Regions from separate parts of the Allobosea massiliensis genome, predicted to be linked through region 3. Evidence: predicted binding sites of a transcription regulator. Region 3 holds the regulator's gene; each other region holds the start of a gene.

Region 1 (10,299 bases), on a different contig from region 3:
TCGCGAGATCGTCGAAGACCTTGACGAAGACGAGCGAGGCGCCGGCGAGATAGCCCGGCAGCGCGAGCGGGAAGACGATGCGGCGGAACAGGCGAAAGCCCGAGGAGCCGAGATTCTGCGCCGCCTCCTCCATCGCCCGGTCGATGTTGCGCAGGGCCGCCGAGAGATTGATCAGGATGAAGGGGAAATAGTGGACCGACTGGACGAAGATGACGCCGTTCAGCCCCTCCATGAAGCCGATCTTGAAGCCAAACCACTCATCCAGCAGCAGGTTGATCGAGCCGTTGCGGCCGAAGAAGAGCTGCATCGCGACCGCGCCCACGAAGGGCGGCATGATCAGCGGCAGGAAGCCGAGCGTCTGCACCAGCATCGCGCCGCGGAAGACGAAACGCGTCGTCAGATAGGCGAGCGGCAGGGCGAAGACGGAGGCCCAGACCACCGACATGGCGGAGACGTAAAAGGAGTTCCCCAGCGAGCGCATGAACAGCTCGGTGCGGACGAAGTCGTAGAAGTTCACAAGCGTGAAGTTGGACGTGCCCTTCTCGGTGAAGGCGACGTAGAGCACGGTCCCGACCGGCAGCCCCAGGAACAGCAGGAGGAAGGCCGCGATCGCCAGCGCCAGCGCGATCTGGCCTGGCGTGGCGGAGAGCCGGCGGGCGCGAGGGAGGGTGGCTGTGGGGATGGCGGTCATGCCCGTCCTGATCGTTGAACCGAGGGCGCGCCGTCATCCCGGACGAGCGGCGAAGCCGCGCCGATCCGCGATCCATTCCTGACCTGGTCCGGCATGGGTCCCGGATCTCCGCTTCGCTGCGTCCGGGATGACGCGAGGATGGGTTAACGCTCAGCGCGCCGCCTTGAGTGCCTCTTCGGCCTTGGCCTTGGCCTTGGCGTAGTGGTCGCGGGCGAAGCTCGCCCATTGCGCCTCGACCTCGGCCTGGCGCGCGCCCTTCTCCTTGCCGCCGGTGAAGGCGCCGCGAAGCTCGGCGCTGGAGGCCTGCGCCTCGCTGACTGGCATGGCGGCGATGAGGTTCCGGGCTTCGTCGAGCAGAGCCTTCGCCTGCGCGTTCGGCTTCTTGGCCAGGGCGGCCTCGACCTCGTGCAGCGTCTTGGTGACGCCCTTGAGCGCATCGAGCTGGAAGGAGATCAGCTGGTCGAACAGCGTGTCGACGACAGCGGTGCGGCCTTCCGACTTGTCGACGTCGAAGCCGATCATCTTCTGGAAGCGCGGATCGGTGAAGGGGTTAGGGTAGTCGGCGCCGGCCTTGGCGTAGACGGCCGGGTTCACCGGCAGGCGGCGGATGCCCGGCTCGAGCAGGACCTCCTGTCCCGCCGGCGAGAGCAGGAACTCGACGAAGGCCTCGGCGGCCGCCTTGTTCGGGGCGTTGGCGACGATGCCGACATTGGCGGGCACCACCGTGGTCACGCTCGGATAGACGAACTTGACCGGAAAGCCCGAGGCCTGCGCCGAAAAGGCGAAGAAGTCGATGACGATGCCGACGCCGACCTGGCCGGAATTGACCTGCTCGGGCACGCCGAAGGAGCGCTCGTTGATCGCGCGGAAATTGCCCGCCATCTCCTTGATCGTGCGCCAGCCCTTGTCCCAGCCCTCGCCCTGGAGGATCGTTTCGATCGTCAGATGCGTCGTGCCGGAGCGAGAGGGCGCGGCGATCGCGACATGGTCGAAGAAGACCGGCCTGGCGAGGTCCTGCCACTCCTTTGGCTCGGGCAGCTTGTTGGCGCGGGCATAGCGCTCGTTCCACATGATGCCGTAGCCGGAGGCCGCAAAGCCCGAATAGAACCCGGCGGGGTCGTTGATCGGATAGGAGCCGATCTTCTCGGGGATGCCGCTCGCCTTCGGCTTGTAGGCGGACAGCAACTGCTTGCCCTTGAGCACCTCGAAGGCGTCCGGCGCCGAGGCCCAGAACAGGTCGACCTGGTTGTTGGCCTTCGTCTCCTCGATGTATTTCACCCCCGCATTGGTGTTGCGGTTCTGGACCTCGAGGGTAACGCCGGGAGTCGCCTTTTCGAAAGCCTTCTTGATCGGGTCGGTCACGTCCTTCGAGAACGACGTCACAACCGTTACCTTGCCGGCCGGTGTCTGAGCCAGGGCGACCGAGGACGTCAGGACGAGGCCCAACGCCAGAACCCACTTCTTCACCACCACGATGACCTCCCAGAGACGTTGTCCGCGTTCGACATCGAGGCCGAACTTGCGTCGCAGAGCTGAATCCACCGCTGCGCGTCATCAAACTGTCACATCCAGCGGCGGCCTGTCACCCCTCCCCCTTTGCCGGCTACGCCCGCAGCGCCTCTCCCAACGGCATGGGCGCCGGAGGACGGCGACGGCGCGAGGCCGGGCGGGACGGCGGCCAAGACCGGGTTGAATATGACGGTTTTGTGTCACATACCTGGAACAAGCCGGTCGAACCGGCAGCGTGAGAGGAAACGTACGATGAGCCGGAAAACGACCCAACTCGCAGCCACAGTCTCGCTGCTGGTGCTGAGCCTGAGCGCGTGGAGCGGCGACGCCGCGGCGCAGGATGCCTGCCCGAACCGCGGCCAGCTCGACACGATGTATTGCGACGCGAACGGCGATCTCGTCGCCGATGCGCCGACCGATCCGAAGAAGTGGCGCGATCCCTCGGCGCTGGTCTGGGCCTATACGCCGGTCGAGGATCCAGCCGTCTACGCCAACATCTTCAAGCCCTTTACCGATCATCTCGCGACCTGCACGGGCAAGCGGATCGTCTACTACCCGGTCCAGTCCAACTCGGCCGAGATCGAGGCCATGCGCTCGGGCCGCCTGCATTTTGCCGGCTTCTCGACCGGGCCGACCGGCTTCGCGGTCAACCTCGCGGGTGCCGTGCCCTTCGCCGCGAAGGGCGTCGGGTCGGAAGTGCGCGGCTACAATCTCGTCGCCGTGGTGAAGGCGTCGAGCCCCTATCAGAAGCTCTCCGACCTCAAGGGCAAGAAGGTCGCCCATACCTCGCCTTCGTCCAATTCCGGCAATCTCGCGCCCCGCGTGCTCTTTCCGGAGCATGGGCTGACGGCCGACGTCGACTACAAGCCGCTGATGTCCGGCGGGCACGACAAGTCGATCCTCGGCGTCGTCTCGGGCGACTACGACATGGGCGCGGTCGCGGGCGACGTCTATGAGCGCATGATCGTGCGCGGCACGATCAAGAAGGAGGACGTGCGCGAGATCTACCGCAGCGCGGTGTTCCCGACCTCGTCCTTCGCCTATGCCCACGACCTCAAGCCCGAGCTCGCCAAGAAGCTGACCGAGTGCTTCTTCTCCTTCCGCTTCACCCCGGAAATGACCAAGGAGTTCAACGGCGACGACCGCTTCCTGCCGATCACCTACCAGAAGGACTGGGCCGTGGTGCGGGACGTGGCCGAGAAGTCGGGCACGCCCTACAACAAATCGGCCTATGACGCCGAGGCCAAGCGCGAGGCCGATGCGCTCGCCAAGAAGAACGCGGCGCCTCCCAAGGCACCCTGACCCGCCCACGCCGTCGCCCAACGAGGTTTTCCCATCATGAGCGCCCTGCCTGTGGCGTCCGGCCAGGGCCGGGCGCTCGTCATCCGTAACCTCGTCAAGGAGTACCGGCCCGGACAGCCGGTGCTGCGCGACATTTCCCTGACCGTGTCTGAGCCCGGCATCGTCGCCATCATTGGCCCGTCGGGCACCGGCAAGTCGACGCTGATCCGATGCATCAACCGGCTGGTCGATCCGACCTCCGGCTCGATCATGCTCGGCGGCACGGATCTCGCGAAGCTCCAGGGTGAGGCGCTGCGCCAGGCGCGTCGCCGGCTCGGCATGGTCTTCCAGGAGTACAATCTCGTCGAGCGGCTGACCGTCATCGAGAACGTGCTCTGCGGCCGTCTCGGCTATGTGCCCGTCTGGCGTGCCTGGACGCGGCGCTTTCCGGAGGCCGACATCGCGCGCGCCTTCGCGCTGCTGGAGTCGGTCGGGCTCGGCGATTTCGCCACCCGGCGGGCCGACCAGCTCTCGGGCGGGCAGCGGCAACGCGTCGGCATCGCGCGCGCCGTGATGCAGGATCCCGATCTCGTTCTCGCCGACGAGCCGACCTCCTCGCTCGATCCCAAGACCTCGGTCGAGATCATGGAACTGCTCGCCCAGGTTGGGCGCGAGCGGGATATTCCCGTGCTCGTCAACATCCACAATGTCGCGCTGGCGAAGCGCTACGCGCTGCGGATCGTCGGCATGTCCAAGGGCGTCGTCGTCTATGACGGACCGCCGGCCGGGCTGCAGGACAGCCATCTCGCCGAGATCTATGGCGGCGAAGGCTGGATGGAATGAGCGCCCCCGCCCTCGCCTCCCGCAACCTGCGGGCCCGCGCCTTTCCGCCGAACTGGCCGCTGCGCATCGGCGCGGCGCTGTTCCTCGCCTATGTCGCCTATGCGGCGCAGATCCTGGACATCCGCTGGGAGCGTTTCGTCCAGGGGCTGGACAATGGCGCCCGCTTCATCGGGCGGATGTTTCCGCCCAACACCGCCGCCGACAAGATGCAGCTCCTGTGGTCGGGCATGCTGGAATCGCTGCAGATCGCGATCATCGCGACGGCGATCGGCGTGCTGCTGGCCCTGCCGCTCGGACTTTTCGCGGCGCGCAACCTGATGCCCCTGCCGGTCACGGTGGCGGCGCGCGGCGTCATCGCGCTGTGCCGCACCTTCCACCCCGTCATCGTCGCGATCCTGTTCGTCAAGGCGGTCGGGTTCGGCGCGCTCGCCGGCGTCATGGCGCTGGTGGTCGCGACGCTCGGCTTCATCGCCAAGCTGATCGCCGAAGCTATCGAAGAGATGTCGATGAAGCCGATCGAGGCTTTGCGCGCCGCCGGCGCGCCGTTCCTCTCGGTGGTGACGATGGGCGTGGTGCCGCAGGTGCTGCCGCGCTTCATCGGTTTTGCCGCCTATCAGCTCGATTCCAACCTGCGTAATTCCGCGCTCGTCGGCCTCGTCGGCGGCGGCGGCATCGGCGCGACACTATTCACCGCCTTCCAGCGTTTCGACTATGATTTCGTTCTGACCATCATCATCGCGATCATCGTGACCGTGATGGCCGGCGAGGTCCTGTCCGCCTTCATGCGGCGGATCTACCAGGACGAGGCGCCGTCGGGCATCGTGGTCGAGACGCCCGCGGGTCGTCTCTGGCGCCGATTCACGCCGCTGGAGCGCGGACTGAGGCTCGCCTTCTGGGGGCTGGCTGCGCTGGCGCTGGGCTGGTCGGTCCAGACCATCGAGGTCATTCCCGAATTCCTGTATGATGCGCCCCAGCAGACGGCCGATCTGTTCGGCCGGATGTGGCCGGTCGATTGGGCCTATTTCGGCACCACCGTCGGCACCGCGCTGGTCGAGACCCTGCACACCGCGACACTCGGGACGATCCTCGCCATCCTGCTCGCCACGCCGGTCGCGCTGATGTGCGCCCGCAATGTCGCGCCCTCGCCGATCGTCAATGCGCTGGGGCGCTTCATCCTGGTCTCGACCCGCTCGGTCCACACGCTGGTCTGGGCCCTGCTCTTCGTCGCGGTCTTCGGTCCCGGCGCGCTGGCGGGCGTGATGGCCGTCGCGGTTCACTCGATCGGTTTCACGGGCAAGTTCCTGTCCGAGGCGATCGAGGAGGCCAAGGCCGGGCCGATCGAGGCTCTGCGCGCCGCCGGCGCCTCACGGCGCGCCATCCTGCTCAAGGGCTTCTGGCCCCAGGTGAAACCCGCCTTTCTCGCGGTCAGCCTGTTCCGCTGGGACATCAATGTCCGCGAAAGCGCCGTGCTCGGGCTGGTCGGCGCCGGCGGTCTCGGCGTGGCCTTGCAGGCCTCGATGGACAATCTCTACTGGGACCAGGTCGGGCTGGTGCTGCTCGTGATCTTCGCCGTCGTCGTCGTCACCGAGATCGTCACGGCGACCATCCGCTCGCGCGTGATCTAGGGCCTCGGACTGGCCAGTGCGGGCACAGCGCCTCGCTTACTGCTGCGTCCGCCGCAAGAGCGTGGTGTCGTAACCGAGGGTCCGCGCCCTGGCGACGAGTGATTCATACTGGCGCGGGCTGATCCTGCGCTCGCGCGTCAGCAGCCAGAGATAGCGTCCCGACGGCTCGCCGACGATCGCCCAGCCGTAATCGTCGGCCCGGTCGAGGACCCAGTAATCCCCCTCGAAGGGACGAAAGAAGCTGACCTTGAGTTTGGCGCCGTTCGAGCCTTCGACGATGCGCGCGGTCGCGTCGGCCGATCGCAGCGGCCCCGTCGGGCTGCCCTGGCGGCAAGAGTTCACCACTGCAACCGTTCCGTCAGGCTTCGCCGTGTACTGCGCCGTGACGCCCTCGCAGCCCTTCTGGAAGCTCGCCTCGTAGCGGCCCTGCTCGTACCAGGTCCCGACATAGCGACCGAGATCGACCGCCTTTCGCGGCTGGGGCACATTCGCATTGCCGACGGGGCCGGTCTCGAGCGGATTGCAGGCGCCCAGGGCCAAGGTCGCGGTCAGCGCCAGCACGAATAGCGGAGTCTTCATCATCGTTCCTCGCATTGAACTGCCAGCCAACGCCGCTTGCTGCACGCGGTTCCGGCGGCACGCGCCGGTCGATCCATATCATCGTCCCTGCCGGACGACCCAACCATCGGCTCGCCGTCTCCGCTCGGCCCGCATCAGCGTTCAATCCGTCACGTTTTTTGGAGCGCAGGGTAGCCCTTAGGACATTGCCATTTCGCAGCGGGCCGATCGGGAGCATAAGGACGCCGCGCCAAGAGGAAGCCATGGACACGCAGATCGCCTTTCACGACGACGATTTAACCAATAGGGCGGAGGGCCTGATGGCCACGCCGCTGCCGCTGCATCCCGACGAAAGCGAGGAGCGCTCAGGCGTTGCGTCGGGGCTGTCGCAGAGCCCCCTAGGGCTTGAGCGCGAGGCGGCACGCTTCATCGCCTCGTGCTGAGCGCATCGACGGGCCTTGCTCCGCGGCGGGAACGGGTGGAGATCCCGCGCGTTCCGCACCAGCCCCTCCTGTCCGGTTGCATCCCGTGCAGTCCGGGCCGGGCCAGCCGGCTGGCCGGTGGGGACGAAACCAAGACCGCAACGCCCCTCCCCGAGGTCCGATTCCGGAGTTCCCGATCCCGATGACCGCGCAGACCGAGCACAGCCGCATTGACGCGGAGATCGAGAAGATCGGGAAGTCCTCCGATCCCTTCGCCTCCGCTGTGCGCGCGACGCGGATGCCGATGCTGATCACCGATCCGAACCAGCCGGACAACCCGATCGTCTTCGCCAACAATGCCTTCCTGCGGCTGACGGGCTATCAGCGCGAGGAGGTGATCGGGCGTAATTGCCGCTTTTTGCAGGGCCCCGAGACGGACCCGCGCGACATCGCGCGGCTCAGGGACGCGATCGGCCGCCGCGCCCAGATCGAGCTGGAGATCATCAACCACCGCAAGGACGGCTCGCGCTTCCACAACCGCGTGCTGATCTCCCCGGTCTTCGACGAGGACGGCCACCTCTCCTATTTCTTCGCCTCGCAGTTCGACGTCACGCTGGAGCGGGACCGGCTCGTGCGGCTGCAGCAGGACCATGACAAGCTGGAGAAGGAGGTCGAGCGGCGCACGCGCGATCTCAGGCTCTCGGAGGAACGGCTGCGCTTCACCATCCGCGCCGCACGGCTCGGCTCCTGGACGCTCGACCTGACCGATCTGCGTCTCACCTGTTCCGACATCTGCAAGGCGAATTTCGGCCGCCGGGCGGAGGAGCCCTTCGCCTATGAAGACCTGATCGCCGCGATCCTCCCCGAGGACCGCCCGAAGATGGAGCTCGCCGTGCAGGAGGCGATTGCGCGGCATGAGGATTACGAACTCGAGTACCGCATCAGCACCCCGGCCGGGCAGACACGCTGGATTATGGCGCGCGGCCGTCCGCATTACGCGGCGGATGACCGGCCGATCAGCATGTCGGGCGTGACCCTCGACGTCACCGAGAGCCGCCGCAACGAGGAGCAGCGGCTGCTGCTGACGGCGGAGCTGAAGCACCGGGTCAAGAACTCGATGGCCACGATCCAGTCGATCGCGACCCAGACGCTGCGCCATGCCGAATCGCTGAAGGAGGCCACGGAGGTTCTGACGGCGCGGATGCAGTCGCTCGCCTCGGCCCATGACCTGCTGACGCGGGAGGAGTGGCAGAGCGCCACCATCGCCGAGATCGTCGCCAGCGCAACGGAATCGTTCGACATGCCGGGATCGCGGCGCTTCCGGGTCGGAGGTCCCTATCTCAGCCTGCCGCCGCGGGCAGCCATGGCGATGGTGCTGGCGCTGCACGAGCTCGCGACCAATGCGGTCAAGTACGGGGCGCTCTCCGTCCCGGAGGGCCATGTCTTCATCGACTGGCAGGTCGTCCGCCACGGCTCGCAGGCGATGATCGAGTTCCGCTGGCAGGAAGCGGGTGGCCCGCCCGTCAAAGCCCGTCCGAGCCGGCGCGGCTTCGGGACGCGGCTGATTGAAAAGGTCCTGGCCGCGGAGTTGGACGGCACGGGCGAGCTGCAGTACCGCGCCTCCGGTGTGGTGTTCACGCTCGTGGCGCCGCTGCCGGATCAGGACAAGATCAGCGGCACGCCCGATGACGAGGAACTGTTCCGGCGCAATATCAGCGTCTCGCTCGGTTGAGTGCACGCCGGCTCCCTCTTGCAGCCTCCGACCCGCTGGACATCAACGCCACATGCCGCGCATCTGCGCCCGCAGATCGAGACGCGGTCCCTCGCGCGGGGTCCGGCCCGCTTCAGCCGGTGCTGCCGGCCATGACGTCCGCTCGAAACGGCCAAGCAGCGCATCGGGAATGAAGCGTGTCCGCGCGGCATAGACATGCCGGTCGCCGGTGGCGGACTGGCCATGGGTGAAGAAGCGCTGCGGCACCATCAGGTGCAGATCGTCCTTGGCGCGCGTCATCGCGACGTAGAGCAGCCGGCGCTCCTCCTCGATTTCCTCCGTGGTGCCTGTCCCGAGATCGGAGGGAATGCAGCCGTCGACGACGTTCATCACGAAGACCGACTTCCACTCCTGCCCCTTGGCGGAATGGATCGTCGAGAGGATCAAATAATCCTCGTCGAGGAGCGGGACGCCCGCCTGGTCGCTGGTCGCGTCCGGCGGGTCGAGCGTCAGCTCGGTCAGGAAGCGTTCGCGCGAGGGATAGCCGCCTGCGATCTGCTCGAGCTGGATCAGATCGGCCTGCCGGGTCGCGGCGTCCTCGTGGATGCGTTCGAGATGGGGCTGGTACCAGAGCCGCGCTTGTTCGATCTCGGCGGGCCAGCCGGCACGGCCGCCCGCCAGCGCGCCGAGCACGGCCAGAAAGGCCGGCCAGTCCTCGCCGGCGCGCGGAGGGGCCGGCGCATCCGCCAGTGCCCGCAGGGGATCGGGCGCCGCCGCGACCAGATCCAGCACACGCCGCGCGGACGTCGGCCCGACGCCGGGCAGGAGCTGCATCAACCGGAAGCCGGCGACCTTGTCGCGAGGGTTCTCGACGAAGCGCAGCAGGGCGAGGATGTCCTTCACATGGGCGGCGTCCAGGAATTTCAGCCCGCCGAATTTAACGAAGGGTATGTTGCGGCGGGTCAATTCGATCTCGAGCGGGCCGCTGTGATGGGAGGCGCGGAACAGCACTGCCTGCTGCTTCAGGGCGGCGCCGGCCTCGCGGTTCTCCAGAACGCGCGTGGCGATGAAGCTCGCCTGATCCGCCTCGTCGCGGACATGGACGAGCTGCGGCGGCGCGCCCGTGGCGCGGTCCGTCCAGAGATTCTTGGTAAAGCGCTCGGCGGCCAACTCGATCACCGCATTGGCGGCCGCGAGAATGCCTTGGGTCGAGCGGTAATTCTGGTCGAGCGTGACGATCTCCGCCGGCGGCGTGAAGGCGGCCGGAAAGTCGAGGATGTTGCGGATCGTCGCGGCGCGGAAGGCGTAGATCGACTGCGCGTCGTCGCCCACGACGGTGAGGCCCCGGCCGTCCGGTTTGAGGCCCAGCAAGATCGCTGACTGGAGGCGGTTGGTGTCCTGATACTCGTCGACCATGACATGGTCGAAGCGTTCGCCGATCTCCGCCGCCAGCGCGGGATCGGCCATGGTCTGCGCCCAGTAGAGCAGCAGATCGTCGTAATCGAGCACGTTCTGCTGTTGCTTCGCCTCGACATAGGCGGCGAACAGCTCGCGCAGCTCGGCGCCCCAGGCCGCGCACCAGGGGAAGGAGCGGGTGAGCACGGTCTCGATCGGCGTCTGCGCGTTGACGCAACGCGAATAGATCGAGAGGCAGGTGCC
Region 2 (10,299 bases), on a different contig from region 3:
CGGCAAGTCGGTCCATGAACTGAACCTGCACGAGGCGGCTTACCTGGCTGCGCTGCCGAAGGCGCCGACCGATCTGCACCCGTTCCGCAACCGCGAGCGCGCCATCGAGCGGCGCAATTACGTCATCGACCGCATGGTCGAGAACGGCTTCGTCAAGCGTGAGATCGGCGAAGCGGCGAAAAAGCAGCCGCTCGGCGTCAATCCTCGCACGGTCTCGCCCAACAACATCGCCGCCGGCTATTTCGCCGAGGAGATCCGTCGCGAGCTGCAGGATCGCTATGGCGAGAAGAAGCTGCTCGAGGGCGGCCTGTCGGTGCGTGCCACCGTCGACCCGAAGATGCAGCTGATGGCCCGCAAGGCGCTGGTCGACGGGCTGGTGCGCTTCGACGAGGCCCGCGGCTGGCGCGGCGCCATCCAGAAGCTCGACCTCTCCGCCCGTGACTGGGGGCTCGCCATCGGCGAACTGCCGGTGCTCGGCGACGTCGCGCCCTGGCGTCTGGCGGTGGTGCTCGACGTGGCGGGCGACAGCGCGCGCCTCGGCCTGCATCCGCTCCGTGAGGCTTCGGGCCATCTCAAGAACGACCGGGATACCGTCACGCTGGGGCCGGAAGGCATCAAGTGGACCCGCCGGGCGCGCGTCTCGCAGGCCGTCTCGGTCGGCGATGTCGTCTATGTCGAACCGATGGATAACCGCCCGGGGCAGGTGCGCCTGCGCCAGCTGCCGGAGGTCAACGGCGCGATCACGGTGATGGACCCGTTCTCGGGCCGCGTGCTCGCCATGGTCGGTGGCTTCAGCCACGACCAGTCCGAATTCAACCGCGCGACGCAGGCGATGCGCCAGCCCGGTTCGTCCTTCAAGCCCTTCGTCTATGCGACGGCGCTCGACAACGGCTACACGCCATCCTCGATCGTGCTCGACGCGCCGGTCGAGATCGACCAGGGCGGCGGGCTCGGCATGTGGCGGCCGGACAATTACGACGGCAAGTCGACCGGCCCGCGCACCCTGCGCTACGGCATCCAGTTCTCGAAGAACCTGATGACGGTGCGTCTCGCCAAAGATGTCGGCATGCCGCTGATCGCGGAATATGCCCGTCGCTTCGGCGTTTATGACGACATGCTGCCCGTGCTCTCGATGTCGCTGGGCGCCGGCGAGACGACGGTCATGCGCATGACCGCCGGCTACGCCATGCTCGTCAACGGCGGCAAGAAGATCCGCCCGACCCTGATCGACCGCATTCAGGACCGCTGGGGCGCAACGATCTTCCGGCACGACCAGCGCATCTGCGAAGGCTGCAACGCCGAGAAATGGGCCGACCAGCGCGAGCCGCGGCTGATCGACAACCGCGACCAGGTTCTCGACCCGCTGACCGCCTACCAGATGGTCTCGATCATGGAGAGCGTCGTCCAGTCCGGCACCGCGACCGTCGTCAAGTCGGTCGGCAAGCCGCTGGCGGGCAAGACGGGGACGACCAACGACGCCAAGGACGTCTGGTTCGTCGGCTTCTCGCCGGATCTCGCGGTCGGCGTCTATATGGGCTTCGACAAGCCGAAGTCGCTCGGCACCTCGGCCACGGCCGGCCAGTATGCGGCGCCGATCTTCCGCGACTTCATGGCGGCGGCCCTGAAGGACAAGCCGGCGACCCCGTTCCGCGTCCCGGCCGGCATCAAGCTGATCCGCGTCGACCCCAAGACCGGGATGCGCGCGGGTGGCGAAGGCGGCATCCTCGAAGCCTTCAAGCCCGGCACCGCGCCGCCGGACAGCTATTCGGTGATTGGCGCCGCGGGTGACGGCATGACGCCCTTCAGCGTGGCCCCGGGCGGCGGTCGCGCCGTCGGCTCCGGCACCGGCGGACTGTACTGACGTCCGCGCCAGCGACGGTCTGCCATGAGGGCGAGCATGACGGGCTCGCCCACCATGCCGTTTACACCGGGCCCGTTCCCGCTTATCCCGACGCCAGATTCATCAAGGCCTAACGCATGCGCCCAGAAATCCAGACGCAACTCGACAACGCCAAGCAGTCGATCGGACTGCTGAGGAGGCATCTTTGACTGGGATCAAGCCCAGCGCCGCCTCGCCGAACTGAACGCCCTCTCGGAGGGCCCCGATTTCTGGAGCGATGCCGACACCGCGCAGAAGCTGATGCGCGAACGCACCTCGCTGGAAACCCAGATCGAGGGCATCCTCAAGCTTGAGCGCGACCTCGACGACGCCCTGACCTTCATCGAGCTCGGCGAGATGGAGGATGACGCCGCCTCGATCGCCGAGGGCGAGGCCGGCATCAAGGCGGTCGAGGTCGAGGCCGCGCGCCTGCAGGTCGAGACCCTGCTCTCGGGCGAGGCCGACATGCTCGACACCTATCTCGAGATCCATCCCGGCGCCGGCGGAACCGAGAGCCAGGACTGGGCCGAGATGCTGCTGCGCATGTATCGGCGCTGGGGCGAGCGGCGGAAGTTCAAGGTCGAGACGCTCGAGTATCAGGACGGTGACACGGCCGGCATCAAGTCCGCCACGCTCCAGTTCAAGGGCCACAACGCCTATGGCTGGCTGAAGACGGAGAGCGGCGTGCACCGGCTGGTGCGCATCTCGCCCTTCGACTCGAATGCGCGGCGCCAGACCTCCTTCGCCTCGGTCTGGGTCTATCCCGTTGTCGACGACCGCATCGTCATCGACATCAACGAGTCGGACTGCCGGATCGACACCTACCGCGCGCAAGGCGCGGGCGGGCAGCACATCAACACGACCGATTCGGCCGTGCGCATCACACACATCCCCTCAGGCATCGCGGTGTCGTGCCAGCAGGAGCGCTCGCAGCACAAGAACCGGGCCAAGGCCTGGGACATGCTGCGCGCGCGACTCTACGAGGTCGAGCTGAAGAAGCGGGAAGAGAAGGCCAATGCCGAGCAGGCCTCGAAGACCGATATCGGCTGGGGCCATCAGATCCGCTCCTATGTGCTGCAGCCCTATCAGCTGGTGAAGGATCTGCGCACCGGCGTGTCGTCGACCGCGCCCTCCGAGGTTCTGGACGGCGCACTCGATCCCTTCATGGAAGCCTCGCTGGCCCAGCGCGTCTACGGCACCGAGGTCGAGGTCGAGGACATCGACTGATCGCGAAAACCCGGCCCGGGCGGCGCCTTTGCGACGCCGCCCGCGGAGGGCGACGCGGAAAGGTCTTGGAACCTCGGGCCTGCCGATCCATTTGTGGACGGCGACGCCGGATCCGCGAAAGGCCAGACCATGACACTCCAACGCCAAATCGGGTTCTGGCTGCTCTCGCTCGCCGTGCTCGTGCTGTTCCTCGTCGTCTTCCGCGACGTGCTGCTGCCCTTCATCGCGGCGCTGGCGCTCGCCTATCTGCTCGACCCCCTGGCCGATCGCCTAGAGCGCATCGGGATGGGCCGGCTCGCCGCCACCATCTTCATCCTCGTGGTGTTCCTGATCATCTTCGTGCTGGCGCTCGTCCTGCTGGTGCCGCTGCTCGGCCAGCAGCTCGCGGGCTTGGTGGCCCGTCTGCCGGCGGACGCGCAGCGTCTGCAGACCCTCGTTCTCGAACAGGGAGGCCCCTGGCTGGAGCGTTTCGGCGGCACGGCGCTGACCGAAGAGGCCAAGAGCTCGCTCGGGAATCTCGTCGGCGAGGCGACCAAATGGGTCGGCAGCGTGCTGCAGTCGCTCTGGACCGGCGGCACGGCCATCGTCGGCGTGTTCTCCCTGCTGGTGCTAACCCCGGTGATCGCCTTCTATCTGCTGGTCGATTGGGACCGCATGTGCGCCACGGTCGACAGCTGGCTGCCGCTCGATCATCGCGACACTATCCGCGGCCTGCTGCACGAGATGGATGTCGCCATTGCCGGCTTCCTGCGCGGCCAGGCGTTGGTGTGCCTCCTGCTCGGCATCTTCTACGCGGTGGGCCTCAGCCTGCTCGGGGTCAATTTCGGCGCGCTGATCGGAATCATCTCCGGCTTCCTGTCCTTCATTCCCTATGTCGGCTCGCTGACTGGACTCGTGCTCTCGGTCGGCGTCGCGATCGTCCAGTTCTGGCCGGACTGGACCTGGCCGCTGGCGACGCTCGCGGTCTTCGCCGCAGGACAATTCCTCGAGGGCAACATCTTCCAGCCGAAATTCGTCGGCGACTCGATCGGCGTCCACCCGGTCTGGCTGATGTTCGCGCTGCTCGCCTTCGGCTCGCTCTTCGGCTTCGTCGGGCTGCTGCTGGCGGTGCCGCTCGCCGCCGTCATCGGCGTACTCTGCCGCTTTGCGCTCCGGCAATATCTCGCTAGCAACATCTATCACGGCGGCGACGCGACCAAGGCCGCGGCTGTGCAGGCGCGCCTCGATGTCGATGCCTGAGCAACCGCCTCGGCCGCGCCAGCTGGCGTTCGACCTGCCGGTCGACAGCCGCCATGGCGTCGAGGATTTCCTGATCGGTCCGTCCAACGAGGCCGCCTACGGGCTGGTCGAGGCCTGGCCGCACTGGCCGGACGCCTGGCTTCGCCTGGTCGGGCCCGAAGGCGCCGGGAAGACGCATCTCGCTGCGATCTGGGCCAAGCGCGCCCATGCCTGGACCGTGTCAGCGAGAGAGGTTCTGGATGCCCAGGTGCCCCATCTCGTCTCCGGCGGCGCGCTGGTGGTCGAGGATTGCGACGGCGGCCTGCAAGACGAGGCGGCGCTGTTCCACCTGATGAATGCGGTCAAGGCGCGCAGTGGCCACCTGCTGCTCACCGCCCGCACGGCGCCCGACCAGTGGGGTCTGCGCGTGCCGGATCTGCTGTCACGGCTGCGGCTGGCGCCGGAGGCCCGGATCGAGCCCCCCGACGACGCATTGCTGCGCGCCGTCCTCGTCAAACTCTTTATCGACCGCCAGCTCGTGGTCGACACCGGGATCATCGACATGCTGGCGCTGCGGATGGAGCGCTCCTTCGCCGCGGCGCGCACCTTGGTCGACCTGCTCGACAGGCTGTCGCTCGAACGCGGCCGCCGCGTCACGCGGCCTCTGGCGACAGAGGCGCTGGAGCACCTCTACGCCGAGGAGTGAAGCCGCCTCAGCCGAGGCGGCGCGGGCCGGCCTCGACCGGGAGGGCGACGAGCCGCGCATGCATCGCCTCGACCAGCAGCTCGTGGGCGCGGTTGGCGATGGCGTCGAGCGAGGGCGTCTTGACGAACATCGCCGCGGCTTTGGCGTTGAGCTGCTCGCGGCTGGGCAGGACAGGCAGCTGCCAGCTCGAGGCATCCCATTGCGCCCAGGCCTCTGCAGCCTGGTTCTGGATCTCCGCGAAACGATCGCCGGCGCGTTCCTGCAGATCGGCCAGCGCCGCCCGAAGCTCGGCCAGCGTCAGGCTCGGCCAGTGCAGCTCGGGCAAAGCAGGGGTCGAGGCATAGGCCTCGCGGAAGGCGCTGACCACCCGATCGACCGGGACCGAGGCCGCCAGTCGCTCGGCCGAGCGCTCGATCACGCGCGGGGGCAGCGCCTGCGAGCGGTCGACCACGGCCTGGGGGGGCTGCTTCAGGTCCCAGACCAGGCGCAGCTTCGAAAGCCCGAGGATGATGTAGTAGGTCGGGTCGATCTGCCACCAGCGGAAGCCCTGGCGGACACTGTACTGATAGGCGTGGTGGTTGTTGTGCCAGCCTTCGCCCATGGTGATGATGGCGAGCCACCAGTTGTTGCGGCTCTCGTCACCGGTCACATAATCCTTGTCGCCATGCACATGGGCGAGCGAGTTGATGCAGAAGGTGGCGTGATAGACAGCGACCGTCGACCAGAAGAAGCCGACGAAGAGCCCCGCCCAGCCGTCGATCAGGAAGCACAACCCTGCGAGCAGGATCGCCGGCGCCAGTTCGAAACGGTGCAGCCAGCGCAGTTCAGGGAACTTCGTCAGGTCAGGGATCGTCGAATCGTCGAAGACGTGGTGGTCGCGGCTGAAGATCCAGCCGACATGCGAATAGGCGAAGGAAGTCTGCACCGGCGAATGCACATCATGCTCGGTGTCGGCATAGCGATGGTGGTGGCGATGCTTCGAGGCCCACCAGAACACGCTCTTCTGCGCCGTCGACTGTGCCAACGCTGCAAGCAGGAACTGCCCGATCCGGCTGGTCTTGTAGGTACGGTGCGAGAAATAGCGGTGATAGCCGCCGGTCACGGCGAACATGCGCAGCCAGTAGAGGCCGATGGCGAGCCAGACCGAGGTGGCGGTGACGCCGCTCCAGAGGGCGCCGAAGCAGGCCAGATGCGCGAGAACGAAGGGAATGGCGGACGGATAGACGATGTCGCCATCGTCGCGTTGGGAAGAACTGCTCAAAATGGCCTCTGTCGATTCAGACGGCCGGGAAAGGCCGCCCGGGGAGCCGACCCCGCGCCGGCACGAAACAGGAGCCGGCCGCGCCTTGCAAGAGGGTGCAGCGACGCAGCCGCGCCGGCACCGCCCTCAGCCGGAAATGACATGGTTGTCATCGAACCGTCACGCTACGGTGGCTCAAGACGCGCAAGGAGACGACCGTGGCCAGAGCAGCGACCGGAACGAGCGCCAAGCGCATGAACACGCAACCCAGCGCCGCCGAGGCCGTGCCTCACCCCCCCGCCGAGGAACCGACGCCACTGCGTGATTCGCCGGCCCGCTTCATGAACCGCGAGCTCTCCTGGCTCCAGTTCAACCGGCGCGTCATGGAGGAAGCCTCCAACCGAAATCACCCGCTGCTCGAGCAGCTGCGTTTCCTCTCGATCTCGGCCGCGAATCTCGATGAGTTCTTCATGGTCCGCGTCTCGGGCCTGCGTGAGCAGCTCAAGGCGGGTGTGGTCACGCCGAGCCAGGACGGCCTAACGCCGGCCGCCCAGCTCGCTGCGCTCGGCGAGGCCGTCGCGGCCCTGACGCGGGACCAGCAGGCCCGCTGGGTCGAGCTGCGCGGCGACCTGGACGAGAACCGCATCCAGCTGCTGTCGCCCGGCGATATCGGCCCGGCCGAGCGCGTCTGGCTGGAGGACTACTTCCTCAACTACGTCTTCCCGGTGCTGACGCCGCTCGCGATCGATCCGGCCCATCCCTTTCCGTTCATTCCCAATCTCGGCTTTACCGTCGCGCTGGCGCTGGAGCGCGTCAGCGACGGGCGCCAGCTCGACGCGCTGATCCGCGTGCCGATCAAGATGGACCGCTTCATCGAGCTGCCCGATCTCGCCCGCGAGGAGAAGCGCCGTTTCATCACGCTGGAGGACGCGGTCTCGCTGTTCATCGGCAAGCTTTTCCCCGGCTACGACGTCAAGGGCACCGGCTCCTTCCGCATCATCCGCGACACCGATCTCGACATCGAGGAGGAGGCGGAAGATCTCGTCCGCGTCTTCGAGACCATGCTCAAGCTGCGCCGGCTGGGCGTCGTCATCCGGCTCGAGATCAGCACGGGGATGCCGGCGCATCTGCGCAAGCTGATCGTGCGCGAGCTCAAGGTCGACGAGGACGAGGTCGTCGAGGTCGAGGGCATGATCGGGCTGAGCGAGCTGTCCCAGCTCGTCGGCGTCGACCGGCCGGACCTGAAGTTCAAGCCCTACAACGCCCGTTTTCCCGAGCGCATCCGCGAGCACGGCGGCGACTGCTTCGCGGCGATCCGGCAGAAGGACCTCTTGGTCCACCACCCCTATGAGAGCTTCGACGTCGTCGTGCAGTTCCTGCAGCAGGCGGCCCGCGACCCCAATGTCGTCGCGATCAAGCAGACGCTCTACCGCACCTCGGCCAACTCCCCGATCGTCAAGGCGCTGACCGAAGCCGCCGAGGCCGGCAAGTCCGTGACGGCTCTTGTGGAGCTCAAGGCGCGCTTCGACGAGGAAGCCAACATCCGCTGGGCCAAGGAGATGGAGCGGGCGGGCGTGCAGGTCGTCTACGGCTTCATCGAGCTGAAGACCCACGCAAAATTGTCGCTGGTGGTGCGTCGGGAGGCCGGGCAGCTCGTCTCCTATTGCCACATCGCGACCGGCAACTATCACCCGATCACCGCGCGCATCTACACGGACGTGTCCTTCTTCACCGCCGATCCGGTGATGTCGCAGGACGTGGCGCGAGTCTTCAACTTCATCACCGGCTATGCCGAGCCGGCCGAGCTGGAGAAAATGTCGGTCTCGCCGGTGGGTCTCAAGCAGCGCCTGCTCGACGACATCGCCGAGGAGGTCGCCCATGTGAAGGCGGGCCGCAAGGGCGCGATCTGGGGCAAGTGCAACTCGCTGGTCGATCCCGTGATCATCGATGCGCTCTATGACGCCAGCCAGGCCGGCGTCGAGATCGACTTCGTCGTGCGCGGCATCTGCTGCCTGCGTCCGGGCGTGCCGGGCCTGTCCGATAACATCCGCGTCAAGTCGATCATCGGGCGCTTCCTCGAACACACCCGCGTCTACGCCTTCGGCGCCGGGCACGGTCTGCCCTCCGCCAAGGCCAAGCTCTACATCTCCTCGGCCGATCTGATGCCGCGCAATCTCGACCGCCGCGTCGAGGCGCTGACGCCGATATTGAACCCGACGGTCCACCAGCAGTTGCTGGAACAGATCATGCTGGCGAACTTCCTCGACAACGAACAGAGCTGGACGATCTTGCCGGACGGCGGCTCCCGACGCATTGTCCCGGCGCCGAACGAAGAGTCGTTCAACGCTCACAAGTACTTCATGACGAACCCGAGTCTGTCAGGACGTGGCAAATCACTCTCGAATTCCAGCCCCCGCTCCCTCTCCCGTCGAGGGGGGCGCAAAGCGTGACGTTCTGACCGCGCCCGGCCGGCTCGGGCTTGGGGCCGGAACGCTCGCCATCGTCGATATCGGCTCCAACTCCGTCCGTCTCGTCGTCTACGAGATGGTCGCGCGTGCGCCCGCCCAGGTCTTCAACGAGAAGGAGATGGCGGGCCTCGGCCGCCAGGTCGCGACCACGGGGCGGCTTGCGCCCGAAGCCGTCGAAAAGGCGATCGCGGCGCTGGTGCGCTTCCGCATCCTCTGCGAGGCGATGCATGTCGGCGAGATCCGGGTCATCGCCACCGCCGCCGCGCGCTATGCCAGCAATGGCGCCGAGTTCATTGCCCGGGCCGAGCAGGCCATCGGCCAGCCGATTGAGCTGATCTCCGGCGACCGGGAGGCCGTGCTCTCGGGCCTCGGCGTTCTCTCTGGCTTCGACAATCCCGACGGCGTCGTCGGCGACCTCGGCGGCGGCAGCCTGGAACTCATTCCCGTCTCGCGCGGCACGGTCGGGGAGGGGGCAAGCGTGCCGCTCGGCGGCCTCGCCTTGCTGGACCGCTCCAAGAACTCGCTCAAGGCGGCTGAGAAGATCGTCAAGGACGAACTCGACAAGCTGCCGCAGATCGAGGCGATGAAGGGGCGCGACTTCTATGCCGTCGGCGGCACCTGGCGCGCGCTGGCGACGCTCCACCAGCATCAGGTCCACTATCCGCTCAATGTCATGCATGGCTACACGCTGCCGGCGAAGGACGTGGCCGATTTCGTCAAGCTGGTCGAGAAGGCCGACCTGACGGGGCTCGACGCGATCGATGCCGTTTCCTCGGCGCGGCGCCCCTTGCTGGCCTATGGCGCGCTGGTGCTCGACGAACTGATCAAGCGCGGCAAGCCCCGCGCCGTCATCATCTCGGCGCAGGGCGTCCGCGAGGGGCTGTTGCACGAACAGCTTTCCGACGAAGAGCGCGCCGCCGACCCGCTCTTGCGCGCCGCCCGCGACTACAACCATCTGCGCGCCCGCGACCCGCGCCATGCCGCCGATCTGATCGCCTGGAGCCGCGCCATCCTCGAGACGGCGGGGCTGCCCGGAGACGAGCCGTCGCCGCGGCTGATCGAATCCGTCTGCCTGCTCTCGGACATCGGCTGGCGCGCCCATCCCGATTACCGCGGCGAGCAGAGCATGAATGTCATCGCCCATGCCTATTTCACCGGCATCGACCATGTCGGTCGCGCCTTCCTGGCGTTGGCGATCTTCCATCGATACGCCGGGCTGAAATCCGACTCTCCCGCAGCCAGCGGGTTGCGGGCGTTGCTGCCGCCGCCGATCCTCGAGCGTGCTGTGCTGCTCGCGGCGATCTTCCGCGTCGCCTATCTGCTCTCGGCCGGCATGGCGGGACTGCTGCCGCGCATGCCCGCGACCTGCGTCGATGGGCGCCTGGTGCTGCGGCTGCCCGACGATCTGGCGCCGCTGGCCAGCGACCGCGTCATCGGCCGCCTGAAGCAGCTCGCCAAGCTGCTCGGCCGCGATTGGGAGATCGCCCGCGTCTGAGCCCGCCGCTCAGCCGACAACGACCCGGCCGCGCTCGATGCGCAGCCCGAGTTCGCCGCTCTTGAG
Region 3 (10,299 bases):
GAACTCGCTCTCGCAGAGGCCGGGCTCGATCGAGGTGACGCGCACGCCGGTGCCCTGCAGGTCCGAGCGCAGGCCGAGCGAGAATTGGCGCACGAAGGCCTTGGTGCCGCCATAGACGTTGCCGCCGGCATAGGGCCAGTTCGAGGCCACGGAGGCGATGTTGACGATGGCGCCGCGCCGCTCGATCAGCCCGGGCAGGAGGTGATGGGTCAGCGTCACCAGCCCGGTGACGTTGGTGCCGATCATCGTCTTCCAGTCCGAGAGCTTGGTCTGCGGCGCGGGCTTGGTGCCGAGCGCGAGGCCGGCATTGTTCAGGAGCACGTCGATCTTCGCGAAGTCGGCCGGCAGGGCCGCGAGCGCCGCCGTCATCGCCGCCTCGTCGGTGATGTCGAAGGCCGCGCCGTGGAAGCGCTCGCCGAGCTCGGCCTTCAGCGTGTCGAGCCGGTCGGCCCGGCGGCCGGTGCCGATGACGCGCCAGCCGGCAGCGATGAAGCGGCGCGCGGTCGCGGCGCCGAAGCCGGCGGTGGCGCCGGAGATCAGGATGGTCTTCGTCATGGTCGGTCTTCCGGTGGGGGCGGGGGCGGAGCGCGGCCCGCGCGCCCGGCGGAACCGGGGCGGTGCGGCGGCGCGGAGGGGTGGAGAGAGGGCGGCGGCTCAGACCTCGCCGCCCTCATGCAGGTAGTGCTTCACGTCGAGGACGATCTTGCGGTCGAGTTCGCCGATCGCGGCCTCGTCGCGCCCATCATACGGGATCGAGAGCAGGACGTGGCGGATGGCGTTGAGCCGGGCCCGCAGTTTGTCGTTGCCGCGGATGACATGCCAGGGCGCCCGGTCGGTCGAGCTGCGCCGGAGCATCTCATCGAAGGCTTCCGAATAGGCGGCGAAGCGCGGGATCGCCTCGAAGTCGATCGGCGAGAGTTTCCAGCGCTTGAGCGGGTCGTGCCAGCGCGCATGCAGCCGCAGCATCTGCATCTCGGGGCCGATGGTGATGAAGAGCTTGATGAGCCGGATGCCGTCGCGCACCAGCATGCCCTCGAAGGCCGGCGCCTCGTGCAGGAGCGTGTCGGTCTGCTCCGGCGTGCAGAAGCCCATCACGCGCTCGACGCCGGCGCGGTTGTACCAGGAGCGGTCGAAGAAGACGATCTCGCCGGCCGTCGGCATCTGCGCCGCATAGCGCTGGAAATACCATTGCCCGGCCTCGCTGTCGGAGGGCTTGGACAGGGCGACGACGCGGGCCTGACGCGGGTTGAGGTGCTGGGTGAAGCGGCCGATCGTTCCGCCCTTGCCGGCGCCGTCGCGACCCTCGAAAACGATGACGACGCGCTCCTTGCGCTCGCGCACCCAGGTCGCGAGCTTCTGCAGCTCGATCTGCAGCGGCTCCAGCTCGCGCTCGTAGCGCTTGCGCTTCATGCGTTTGCCGTAGGGGTATTCGCCGCTGCGGAAGGCGGCGTCCGTGATCGCCTCGGGCAGCGTCTCGGCCTCGATGTCGAAGCCCTGCGGACCGAGGGGCTTGCGGGGCGTCTTCGTCTTCGGTGTCCTGCCCGTGGTGGCTGGAGCCGGGCCCTCGCCGCTGTCGGAAACCAGGCGGATCGCGGATTTCTTGGTGCGCGCTGACAGGGTCTTGGCCATCGGAGCCTCCTCGGCAATGCGCCCAGCCTAGCGGGCCTCAGCGGCGAAGGGAATTGACGGGCGCCGCGCCGGCCATCAGGAAGGGGCGCCCGCCTGCGCCGCTTCCTCCGGTGCCGTCCGTGTCGAGGTTTCCCATGCCCGGTGCCGTCGATCCCCTAGCCGCCACGACGCAGGCGCTCGTCGAAGCGATGGGGTCGGCTGCGCTGCTGCTGGATGCGCAGGGGGTGGCCCAGGCGCTGAGCCCGGCGATGCGCGCCCTGATCCCGGCGCTGGAAAAGGGACGGCTGCTGACACTGGTGATGCGCGATCCGGACCTGATCGAGGCGATCGAAGGCGTCTCGCGGCAGGGGGGACGGCAGGTGATCGAGCTGATCGAGCGCGTGCCGGTGGAGCGCACCTTCCGCATCCATATCGCTGCGCTGGGCAGCGAGGGTGTCCGGCGACCGGTGCTGCTGACCTTCGAGGACCTCAGCGAGCAGCGCGTCACCGAGCGGATGCGGGTCGACTTCGTCGCCAATGCCAGCCACGAGCTGCGCACGCCGCTGGCCTCGCTGCTCGGCTTCGTCGAGACGCTGCAGGGCCCGGCGCGCAACGATGCCGGCGCGCGCGACCGTTTCCTGGCGATCATGCGCGAGCAGGGGCTGCGCATGGCGCGGCTGGTGGACGACCTGCTCTCGCTTTCGCGGATCGAACTGCGCGCCCATCTGGCGCCGGAGACGCCGGTCGATCTGACCGGCATCTCGCGCGAGATCGTGGATTCGCTGACGCTGATGGCACGCGAGCGCGAGGTGACGCTGACGCTGCGGGCGCCGACCGAGCCGGTAAACGTACCGGGCGACCGCGACGAGCTGCTGCGGCTGATGGAAAACCTCGTCGAGAACGCGATCAAGTACGGCAAGAGCGGCGGAGAGGTCGTGATCGACGTCGTCGACGGGCCGCTCGAGGTCAGCGTCGGCGTGCGCGACGATGGGCCGGGCATCGCACCGGAGCATCTGCCGCGGCTGACGGAGCGCTTCTACCGGGTCGATACCGCGGCGAGCCGCGAGGCCGGCGGCACGGGGCTCGGCCTCGCCATCGTCAAGCACATCGTGCTGCGCCATCGCGGGCGGCTGACGATCGAGAGCGCGCTCGGTGAGGGTGCGACGTTCAGGGCTGTTTTGCCACGTTTCGGGGCTTCGGCGCGCAAGCCTTGAGGGCGTTTCTTAACGCTGCGTGACGCCTTCATGACAGCATGCGTGACGAAGTGTCATGAAGCTGTCATGCAGAGGGTGTTCTGAACGGCTCGCTGAACCTGCGACCCAGAGAGGACATCTCATGCGCAAACTTCTCATTCTCGCGGCCGCGACCATCGGTCTGTCGGGCGTCGCCCAGGCCGCCGACATCACCGGCGCCGGCGCGACCTTCCCCTTCCCGATCTACTCGAAATGGGCCGAGGCCTATAAGAAGGAGACCAATATCGGTCTCAACTACCAGTCGATCGGCTCCGGTGGCGGCATCCGCCAGATCAAGGCCAAGACGGTCGCCTTCGGCGCCACCGACGCTCCCCTCAAGGGCGAGGATCTGGCCAAGGACGGCCTCATCCAGTTCCCGACCGTGATGGGCGGTGTCGTCCCCGCGATCAACATCGCCGGCATCGACGCCCGCCAGCTCAAGCTGACCGGCCCGATCATCGCCGAAATCTACATGGGCACCGTGAAGAAGTGGAACGATCCCAAGATCGTCGCCCTCAACGCCGGCCTGAAGCTGCCCGACGCCAACATCAATCCCGTCTATCGCTCGGACGGTTCGGGCACGACCTTCGTGTTCACCGACTATCTCTCCAAGGTCTCGCCGGAGTGGAAGTCCAAGGTCGGCGCCAACACCTCGGTGCAGTGGGCCGTCGGCATCGGCGGCAAGGGCAATGAGGGCGTCTCGGCCTCGGTCAAGCAGGTCGCCAACTCGATCGGCTATGTCGAATATGCCTACGCCAAGCAGAACAAGCTCAGCTACGCGCTGATCCAGAACGCCGAGGGCAACTTCCCGGCGCCGGACGACAAGTCGTTCCAGGCCGCGGCCGCGAACGCCAACTGGAACGAGGCTCCCGGCTTCGGCATCTCGCTGAACAACCAGAAGGGCGCCGAGGCCTGGCCGATCACGGCCGCGACCTTCCTGCTCGTCCACGCCAAGCCGGAGAAGCCGGAAGAGGTGCAGGCCGCGCTGAAGTTCGTCGACTGGGCCTTCAAGAACGGCGACCAGATGGCGCTGGACCTCGACTACGTGCCGCTCCCGGCCAACGTCAAGGATCAGGTCCGCGCCGCCTGGAAGGGCGTGACCGACCCGTCGGGCAAGCCGATCTTCTGATCACCGACTGAGGGCGAGGCGGAACCCGGTTCCGCCTCGTCTTCCTCATCAGGCCTCCATCCCGAGCAGCGGCGGAACCGCTGTTCCGGCTGAGGGCCCTCCCGAGAGCCTTCGCCTTCCGCCTCGCATCCTCGTTCCGCCACGACCGGAGTTCCACGGATGACCGCCGTGACCGACACCATGAGCATTCCGGCCGCGCGGCCGCAGCGAAAGACGCCGAAGGGCACCTTCGACATCGTCTTCCGCAATGCCAGCCTGATCTCGGCCCTGTTCGTGCTGTTGCTGCTGGCCGGCATCATGCTGTCGATGGTCATCGGCGGCTGGCCGGCCTTCAAGGCGTTCGGGCTGAGCTTCATCACCGGCTCGCAATGGGACACCCAGGCCGATGTCTATGGCGCCTGGCCGGCCATCGTCGGTACGCTCTCGACGGCGCTGATCGCGCTGCTGATCGGCGTGCCGCTCTCGCTCGGCATCGCCGTCTACCTCACCCAGCTTGCCCCGCCCTGGTTCAAGCAGCCAGTCTCGACCACGATCGAGCTGCTCGCCGCCGTGCCCTCGATCATCTACGGCATGTGGGGCCTGTTCGTCTTCGTGCCGCTCTTCGCGGCCTATGTGCAGGTCCCGCTCTCGAACATCGTCGAGGGGATGCCGATCGTCGGGACAATCCTGTATTCGCGCTCGCCCTCCGGACTGGGCATCCTGACGGCGGGCATCATCCTCGCCTTCATGATCATCCCCTTCATCGCCTCGATCGTGCGGGACATGCTCGATCAGATCCCCTCCGTGCTGCGCGAGAGCGCCTATGGCATCGGGGCGACGACCTGGGAGGTCGTGCGCCATGTGCTGGTGCCGCAGGCCGGCGTCTCGATCATCGGTGCGATCATGCTGGGTCTCGGCCGCGCGCTCGGCGAAACGATGGCGGTGACCTTCGTGGTCGGCAATGCCAACCGCCTCTCGGCCTCGATCATGGATCCGGGCTCGACCATCGCCTCGCGCATCGCCAACGAGTTCAACGAGGCGCTGGGCCTGCAGATGAACGCGCTGATCGCGCTCGGCTGCATCCTGTTCTTCGTCACCTTCGTCGTCCTGGTCGTCGCGCGCATCCTGGTGTCGCGGGTCAAGACCTTCTGAGCGAGCCCGATCATGAGCCTGACGACCTCCTCCACCGCTCCCGCCGCCCCTTACGCCGCCTGGGGCCGCGTCCGGCAGAGCCGCCGCACCGCCGACAAGGCGATGCGGGTCATCTCCGCCGGCTTCACCTTCCTCGCCATCTTCGTGCTGTTCTGGATCCTCGGCATGCTGATCGTGAAGGGCATCGGCGGGCTCTCCGTCGCCACCTTCACGCAGATCACCCCTGGCCCCGGATCGCAGGGCGGCGGCCTCGCCAACGCCATGGTCGGCTCGATTGTGCTGACCTTCCTCGGCATCGCCGTGGCGACGCCGATCGGCGTGCTGGCGGGCACCTATCTGGCGGAATACGGCAAGGGCTCGAAGCTGGCCGACCTGATCCGCTTCATCAACGACATCCTACTCTCGGCGCCCTCGATCCTGATCGGCCTGTTCGTCTATGTCATTCTGGTCGAGCCGGTCGGCGGCTATTCCGGCTGGGCCGGCGGCGTCGCGCTCGGCATCATCGCGATCCCCGTGATCGTGCGCACCACCGAGGACATGCTGCGCCTGGTGCCAGGCCCGCTGCGCGAGGCCGGGGCTGCGCTGGGCGCGCCGCCTTCCGTGGTGATCACCTCGATCACCTGGAAGGCCGCGAAGGCCGGCATGGTCACCGGTATCCTGCTGGCGCTCGCCCGCATCGCAGGCGAGACCGCACCGCTGATCTTCACCGCGCTGAACAACAATTTCTGGTTCTCGTCGGACCTGATGGGCGGCGTGTCGAACCTGCCGGTGACGATCTACCAGTTCGCCTCCGCGCCTTACGAGAACTGGCAGCAGCTCGCCTGGGCCGGTTCGCTGATCATCACCCTGTCGATCCTGCTGCTCTCGCTCGTCGCCCGCCGCATCGTGCGCGGCGGCAAGTGAGACCCGCCTAACCTATCTCCGTCGCGTCAGATCCGAAGGAACCCGTCGATGCTTTCGACCCTCGAACTCAGCCCGCAGTCGCTCGACGCCGACGCGCCCGTCCGGATCGCGGTGAAGAACCTCGATTTCTACTATGGCGAGCACAAGGCGCTGAAGAACATCAATCTCGACTTTCGCGACCGGCATGTCACGGCCCTAATCGGCCCCTCGGGCTGCGGCAAGTCCACGCTGCTGCGCATCTTCAACCGGATCTATTCGCTCTATCCCGAGCAGCGCGCGACCGGCGAGGTCATGCTCGACGGCCGCAACGTCATCTCCAACGACGTCGACGTCAACGAGCTGCGCTCGCGCATCGGCATGGTCTTCCAGAAGCCGACGCCCTTCCCGATGTCGATCTACGACAATGTCGCCTTCGGCATCCGCCTCTACGAGAAGCCGCCGAAGTCGGAGCTCGACGACCGCGTCGAGGGCGCGCTGCGCCGGGCCGCGCTCTGGGACGAGGTCAAGGACAAGCTCAAGACCTCCGGCATGGGCCTTTCGGGCGGCCAGCAGCCGCGCCTCTGCATCGCGCGCACCATCGCGCAGAAGCCGGAGGTCATCCTGTTCGACGAGCCGACCTCGGCGCTGGACCCGATCTCGACCGGCAAGATCGAGGATCTGCTGGAGCAGCTGAAGGCCGACTTCACGATCGTCATCGTCACCCACAACATGCAGCAGGCGGCGCGCATCTCGCAGTACACCGCCTTCATGTATCTGGGCGAGGTGATCGAGTTCGCCGCGACCAACACGATCTTCATGAACCCGAGCAAGAAGCAGACGCAGGACTACGTCACCGGCCGCTTCGGCTGATTTGGCCGCCGCTTCCGCTCCGCATCCAAAGGACAACGCCGCGATGACCGAACATATCGTCCGCTCCTACGACGCCGAACTGGAGTCGCTGCGCCGCAGCCTCGCCGAGATGGGCGGCATGTCCGAGCGCATGCTCGGCGATTCCACGGTCGCGCTGGTGCGCCGCGACACGACGCTGGCCCAGAAGGTGATCTCCGCCGACCAGCGGCTCGACAACCTGCAGCGCGACGTCGAGGAGCGCGCCGTGCTGACGATCGCCCGGCGCCAGCCGCTCGCCAACGATTTGCGCGAGCTGATCTCGGCGATCCGCATCGCCTCGGACATCGAGCGCGTCGGCGACCTCGCCAAGAACATCGCCAAGCGCGCGGTCGCGATCTCCGGCCAGTTCTCGCCGCCGCACCGCGCCGTCGTCGGGCTGGAGCATATGAGCCGGCTGGTGCAGGCGCAGCTCAAGGACGTCCTCGACGCCTACGCCACCAGCAACGAGCAGAAGGCGCTCGAGGTCTGGCATCGCGACGGCGAGATCGACGCGCTCTACACCTCGCTGTTCCGCGAGCTGTTGACCTATATGATGGAAGATCCGCGCAACATCACCTTCTGCACGCATCTCCTGTTCTGCGCCAAGAACGTCGAGCGCATCGGCGACCACACCACCAACATCGCCGAGACGATCCACTATCTCGTCACCGGCGAATCGCTCGACATCAACCGTCCCAAGCTCGAGACCACCGACATCACGGTCGAGGCCGTGACAGGGAGCTGACAACACCGACTGCGCCGGAGCCTTCGCCGTCAGGGTCGGGCCTGTTCCGACCATCCACGTCTTCGCCGGACCCACGCCGCGTTCAAGACGTGGATGCTCGCCACAAGGGCGAGCATGACGATGCGTTTCGGCACAAACGCCAAGAACGGAACCGTGCCATGGCCGCCCGCATCCTGATCGTCGAGGACGAGGAACCCCTCACCCTGCTGCTGCGCTACAACCTCGAGGCCGAGGGCTTCGCAGTCGACAGCGTGGCGCGGGGGGACGACGCCGAGCTGCATCTGCGAGACAACACGCCCGATCTCGTGCTGCTCGACTGGATGCTGCCCGGTCTCTCCGGCATCGAACTGTGCCGGCGGCTGCGGGCGCGGCGCGACACCGAGCGCGTGCCGATCATCATGCTGACCGCCCGCGGCGAAGAAACCGAGCGCGTGCGCGGCCTCGCCACCGGGGCCGACGACTATGTCGTCAAGCCGTTCTCCCTGCCGGAGCTGATCGCGCGCATCCAGGCGCTGCTGCGCCGGGCGAAGCCCGGCCATGTCGCGGGGCTGCTGGTCGCCGGCGATCTCGAACTCGACCGCACGACGCGCCGCGTGCGCCGGGCCGGCGAAGAGCTGCATCTGGGGCCGACCGAGTTCCGGCTGCTGGAATTCCTGATGCAGGCGCCGGGCCGGGTCTATTCGCGCGCCCAGCTGCTCGACGCCGTCTGGGGCCGCGACGTCTACATCGACGAGCGCACGGTCGACGTCCATGTCGGGCGGCTGCGCAAGGCGATCACGCCGGGCGACGCCAAGGATCCGCTGCGCACCGTCCGTGGCGCGGGCTACGCCTTCGACGAGACCTTCGCGCGGGCGTGAGGGAAACCGTCATGGTCGGGCGCAGACCCGAGCATCTCGTGACGCCGAGGCTCCCCTGCCGTGCCGGCCATAGATTCTCGGGTCGAGCCCGAGAATGACGAGGTCGCTCCGGCATGCGCCTGATCGCTTGACCCGCGACGCCCGACGGCGCAAGCCGGCCCGATGCAGATCAAAGACATCGCCATCATCGGCGCCGGCCCGGCCGGGCTGATCGCGGCCGAGCGGCTGGCCCAGGCCGGCCACCGCGTGACGATCCATGAGCGGATGCCGTCGCCGGCGCGCAAATTCCTGCTCGCCGGGCGCGGCGGGCTCAACCTCACCCATTCCGAGCCGCTGGAGAGCTTCCTGCCGCATTACGGCGCGGCGCGGGACTGGCTCGAACCCGCCATCCAGGCGTTTCCACCGCAGGCGCTGCGCGATTGGGCCGACGAGCTCGGCGCGGAGAGCTTCATCGGCACCAGCGGGCGCGTCTTCCCGAAGGCGATGAAGGCGTCGCCGCTGTTGCGCGCCTGGCTGCGCCGGCTCGACGGGCTCGGGGTGCGGCTCGAAGCCGGCCGGCGCTGGACCGGCTGGAACGACGAGGGCGCGCTGACCTTCGCCACGGCGGCCGGCGAGGTGACGGTCGCCGCCGATGCGACGCTGCTTGCGCTGGGCGGGGCGAGCTGGCCGCGGCTCGGCTCGGACGGTGGCTGGGTGCCGCTGCTGGCCGGCAAGGGCGTTGCCATTTCGCCGCTGCGGCCCGCCAATGGCGGCTTCGCCGTGGCCTGGTCCGACACGCTGCGCGAGCGCTTCGCCGGCGCGCCGCTGAAACGGATCACGCTTCGCTTTGCCGGCAAAGAAATTGTTGGAGAGGCGATGATCGACGCGCATGGACTCGAGGGCGGCGCGATCTATGCGCTGTCGGGGTCGCTGCGCGAGGCGATCGCGCGCGACGGTTCGGCGCTGCTCGAGATCGACCTGCGGCCCGATCTCGACCTCGCCCGTCTGACCGAGAAGCTCGGCAAGCGTCGGCCCGGTGAGACGCTCAGCAACCATCTGCGCAAGGCGGCAGGGCTGTCGCCGGCGGCGGTGGCGGTGCTGCGCGACAGCGTCGGCGGCAGGCTCGACGAGAGTCCCGCGGCGCTCGCGGCGGCGATCAAATCCGCGTCTGTGCGCCTGACCGGGACGATGCCGCTCGACCGGGCGATCTCCAGCGCCGGCGGCATCGCGGCCGGCGAGATCGACGGGGGCTTCATGCTGCGGCGCCTGCCGGGCGTCTTCGTCGCCGGCGAGATGCTGGACTGGGAGGCGCCGACCGGCGGTTACCTCCTGCAGGGCTGCTTCGCGACCGGCGTCGCGGCGGCGGCGGGGATGGTGGCGTGGCTCGCGCGGGGAACCTCGACGGAGAACCCTGTCCCATAGGGAGAGGGCAGGGTGAGGGGTCGGCCGTTTGAAGGTGGCGTGAGACCTGACCGGCGCAGCGGTTGGGTCAGCACTCGGCTGGTCCAGGGGCCGACACCTCACCCCTGCCCCTCTCCTTACAGGAGAGGGGTTCCCCGCGCTTTCTGGTCTGCGCTTCGCTTCGCCCGAGAATGACGCCCCCTACCGCCCCTCGGCCTTCCGGATGGCCTCGTCGAGATCCTGCCATTCATGGCAGCGGCCGCAGAGGCTGGCGAGCTTGGCGAGATTGGCCTTGGCCGAGGCCATGTCGCCGGTCTCGATGAACCATTCGCCCTGGTATTCGAGCGCGGGCAGGAAGGTCGGGTCGCGCATCAGCGCGGCGTCGTAATACTGCTTCGAGAGCGGGTAGTTCTTCAATTTGCGGTGCGAGTAGGCGAGCCAGTTCAG

Evidence for each region. The regulator PhoB, encoded in region 3, activates phosphate uptake and scavenging genes when phosphate is short. The targets are predictions, from matches to a motif close to TGTCATNNANCTGTCAT.
Region 1: the regulator PhoB is predicted to act here: its motif matches at 2,241-2,257, upstream of phnD (phosphate/phosphite/phosphonate ABC transporter substrate-binding protein).
Region 2: the regulator PhoB is predicted to act here: its motif matches at 6,438-6,454, upstream of ACFPN9_RS21790 (RNA degradosome polyphosphate kinase).

Annotation. Positions count from the first base shown of each region.
Region 1 is NZ_JBHSLU010000082.1:373,316-383,614, reverse strand. It holds gene ACFPN9_RS24095 (ABC transporter permease) at 1-691, opposite strand, end outside; gene ACFPN9_RS24090 (ABC transporter substrate-binding protein) at 842-2,161, opposite strand; gene phnD (phosphate/phosphite/phosphonate ABC transporter substrate-binding protein) at 2,453-3,502, shown strand; gene phnC (phosphonate ABC transporter ATP-binding protein) at 3,539-4,324, shown strand; gene phnE (phosphonate ABC transporter, permease protein PhnE) at 4,321-5,949, shown strand; gene ACFPN9_RS24070 (lipocalin family protein) at 5,986-6,528, opposite strand; gene ACFPN9_RS24065 (hypothetical protein) at 6,771-6,950, shown strand; gene ACFPN9_RS24060 (PAS domain-containing protein) at 7,132-8,661, shown strand; gene ACFPN9_RS24055 (ATP-dependent helicase) at 8,704-10,299, opposite strand, start outside.
Region 2 is NZ_JBHSLU010000073.1:55,368-65,666, reverse strand. It holds gene ACFPN9_RS21815 (penicillin-binding protein 1A) at 1-1,861, shown strand, start outside; one part of gene prfB (peptide chain release factor 2) at 1,978-2,046, shown strand; one part of gene prfB (peptide chain release factor 2) at 2,048-3,106, shown strand; gene ACFPN9_RS21805 (AI-2E family transporter) at 3,236-4,345, shown strand; gene ACFPN9_RS21800 (P-loop NTPase family protein) at 4,332-5,030, shown strand; gene ACFPN9_RS21795 (acyl-CoA desaturase) at 5,038-6,291, opposite strand; gene ACFPN9_RS21790 (RNA degradosome polyphosphate kinase) at 6,525-8,720, shown strand; gene ppx (exopolyphosphatase) at 8,656-10,233, shown strand; gene rnd (ribonuclease D) at 10,243-10,299, opposite strand, start outside.
Region 3 is NZ_JBHSLU010000030.1:12,519-22,817, forward strand. It holds gene ACFPN9_RS12050 (SDR family NAD(P)-dependent oxidoreductase) at 1-555, opposite strand, end outside; gene ppk2 (polyphosphate kinase 2) at 655-1,629, opposite strand; gene ACFPN9_RS12060 (ATP-binding protein) at 1,764-2,822, shown strand; gene pstS (phosphate ABC transporter substrate-binding protein PstS) at 2,944-3,969, shown strand; gene pstC (phosphate ABC transporter permease subunit PstC) at 4,129-5,100, shown strand; gene pstA (phosphate ABC transporter permease PstA) at 5,113-6,003, shown strand; gene pstB (phosphate ABC transporter ATP-binding protein PstB) at 6,052-6,852, shown strand; gene phoU (phosphate signaling complex protein PhoU) at 6,896-7,615, shown strand; gene phoB (phosphate regulon transcriptional regulator PhoB) at 7,774-8,472, shown strand; gene ACFPN9_RS12095 (TIGR03862 family flavoprotein) at 8,635-9,873, shown strand; gene ACFPN9_RS12100 (tetratricopeptide repeat protein) at 10,054-10,299, opposite strand, start outside.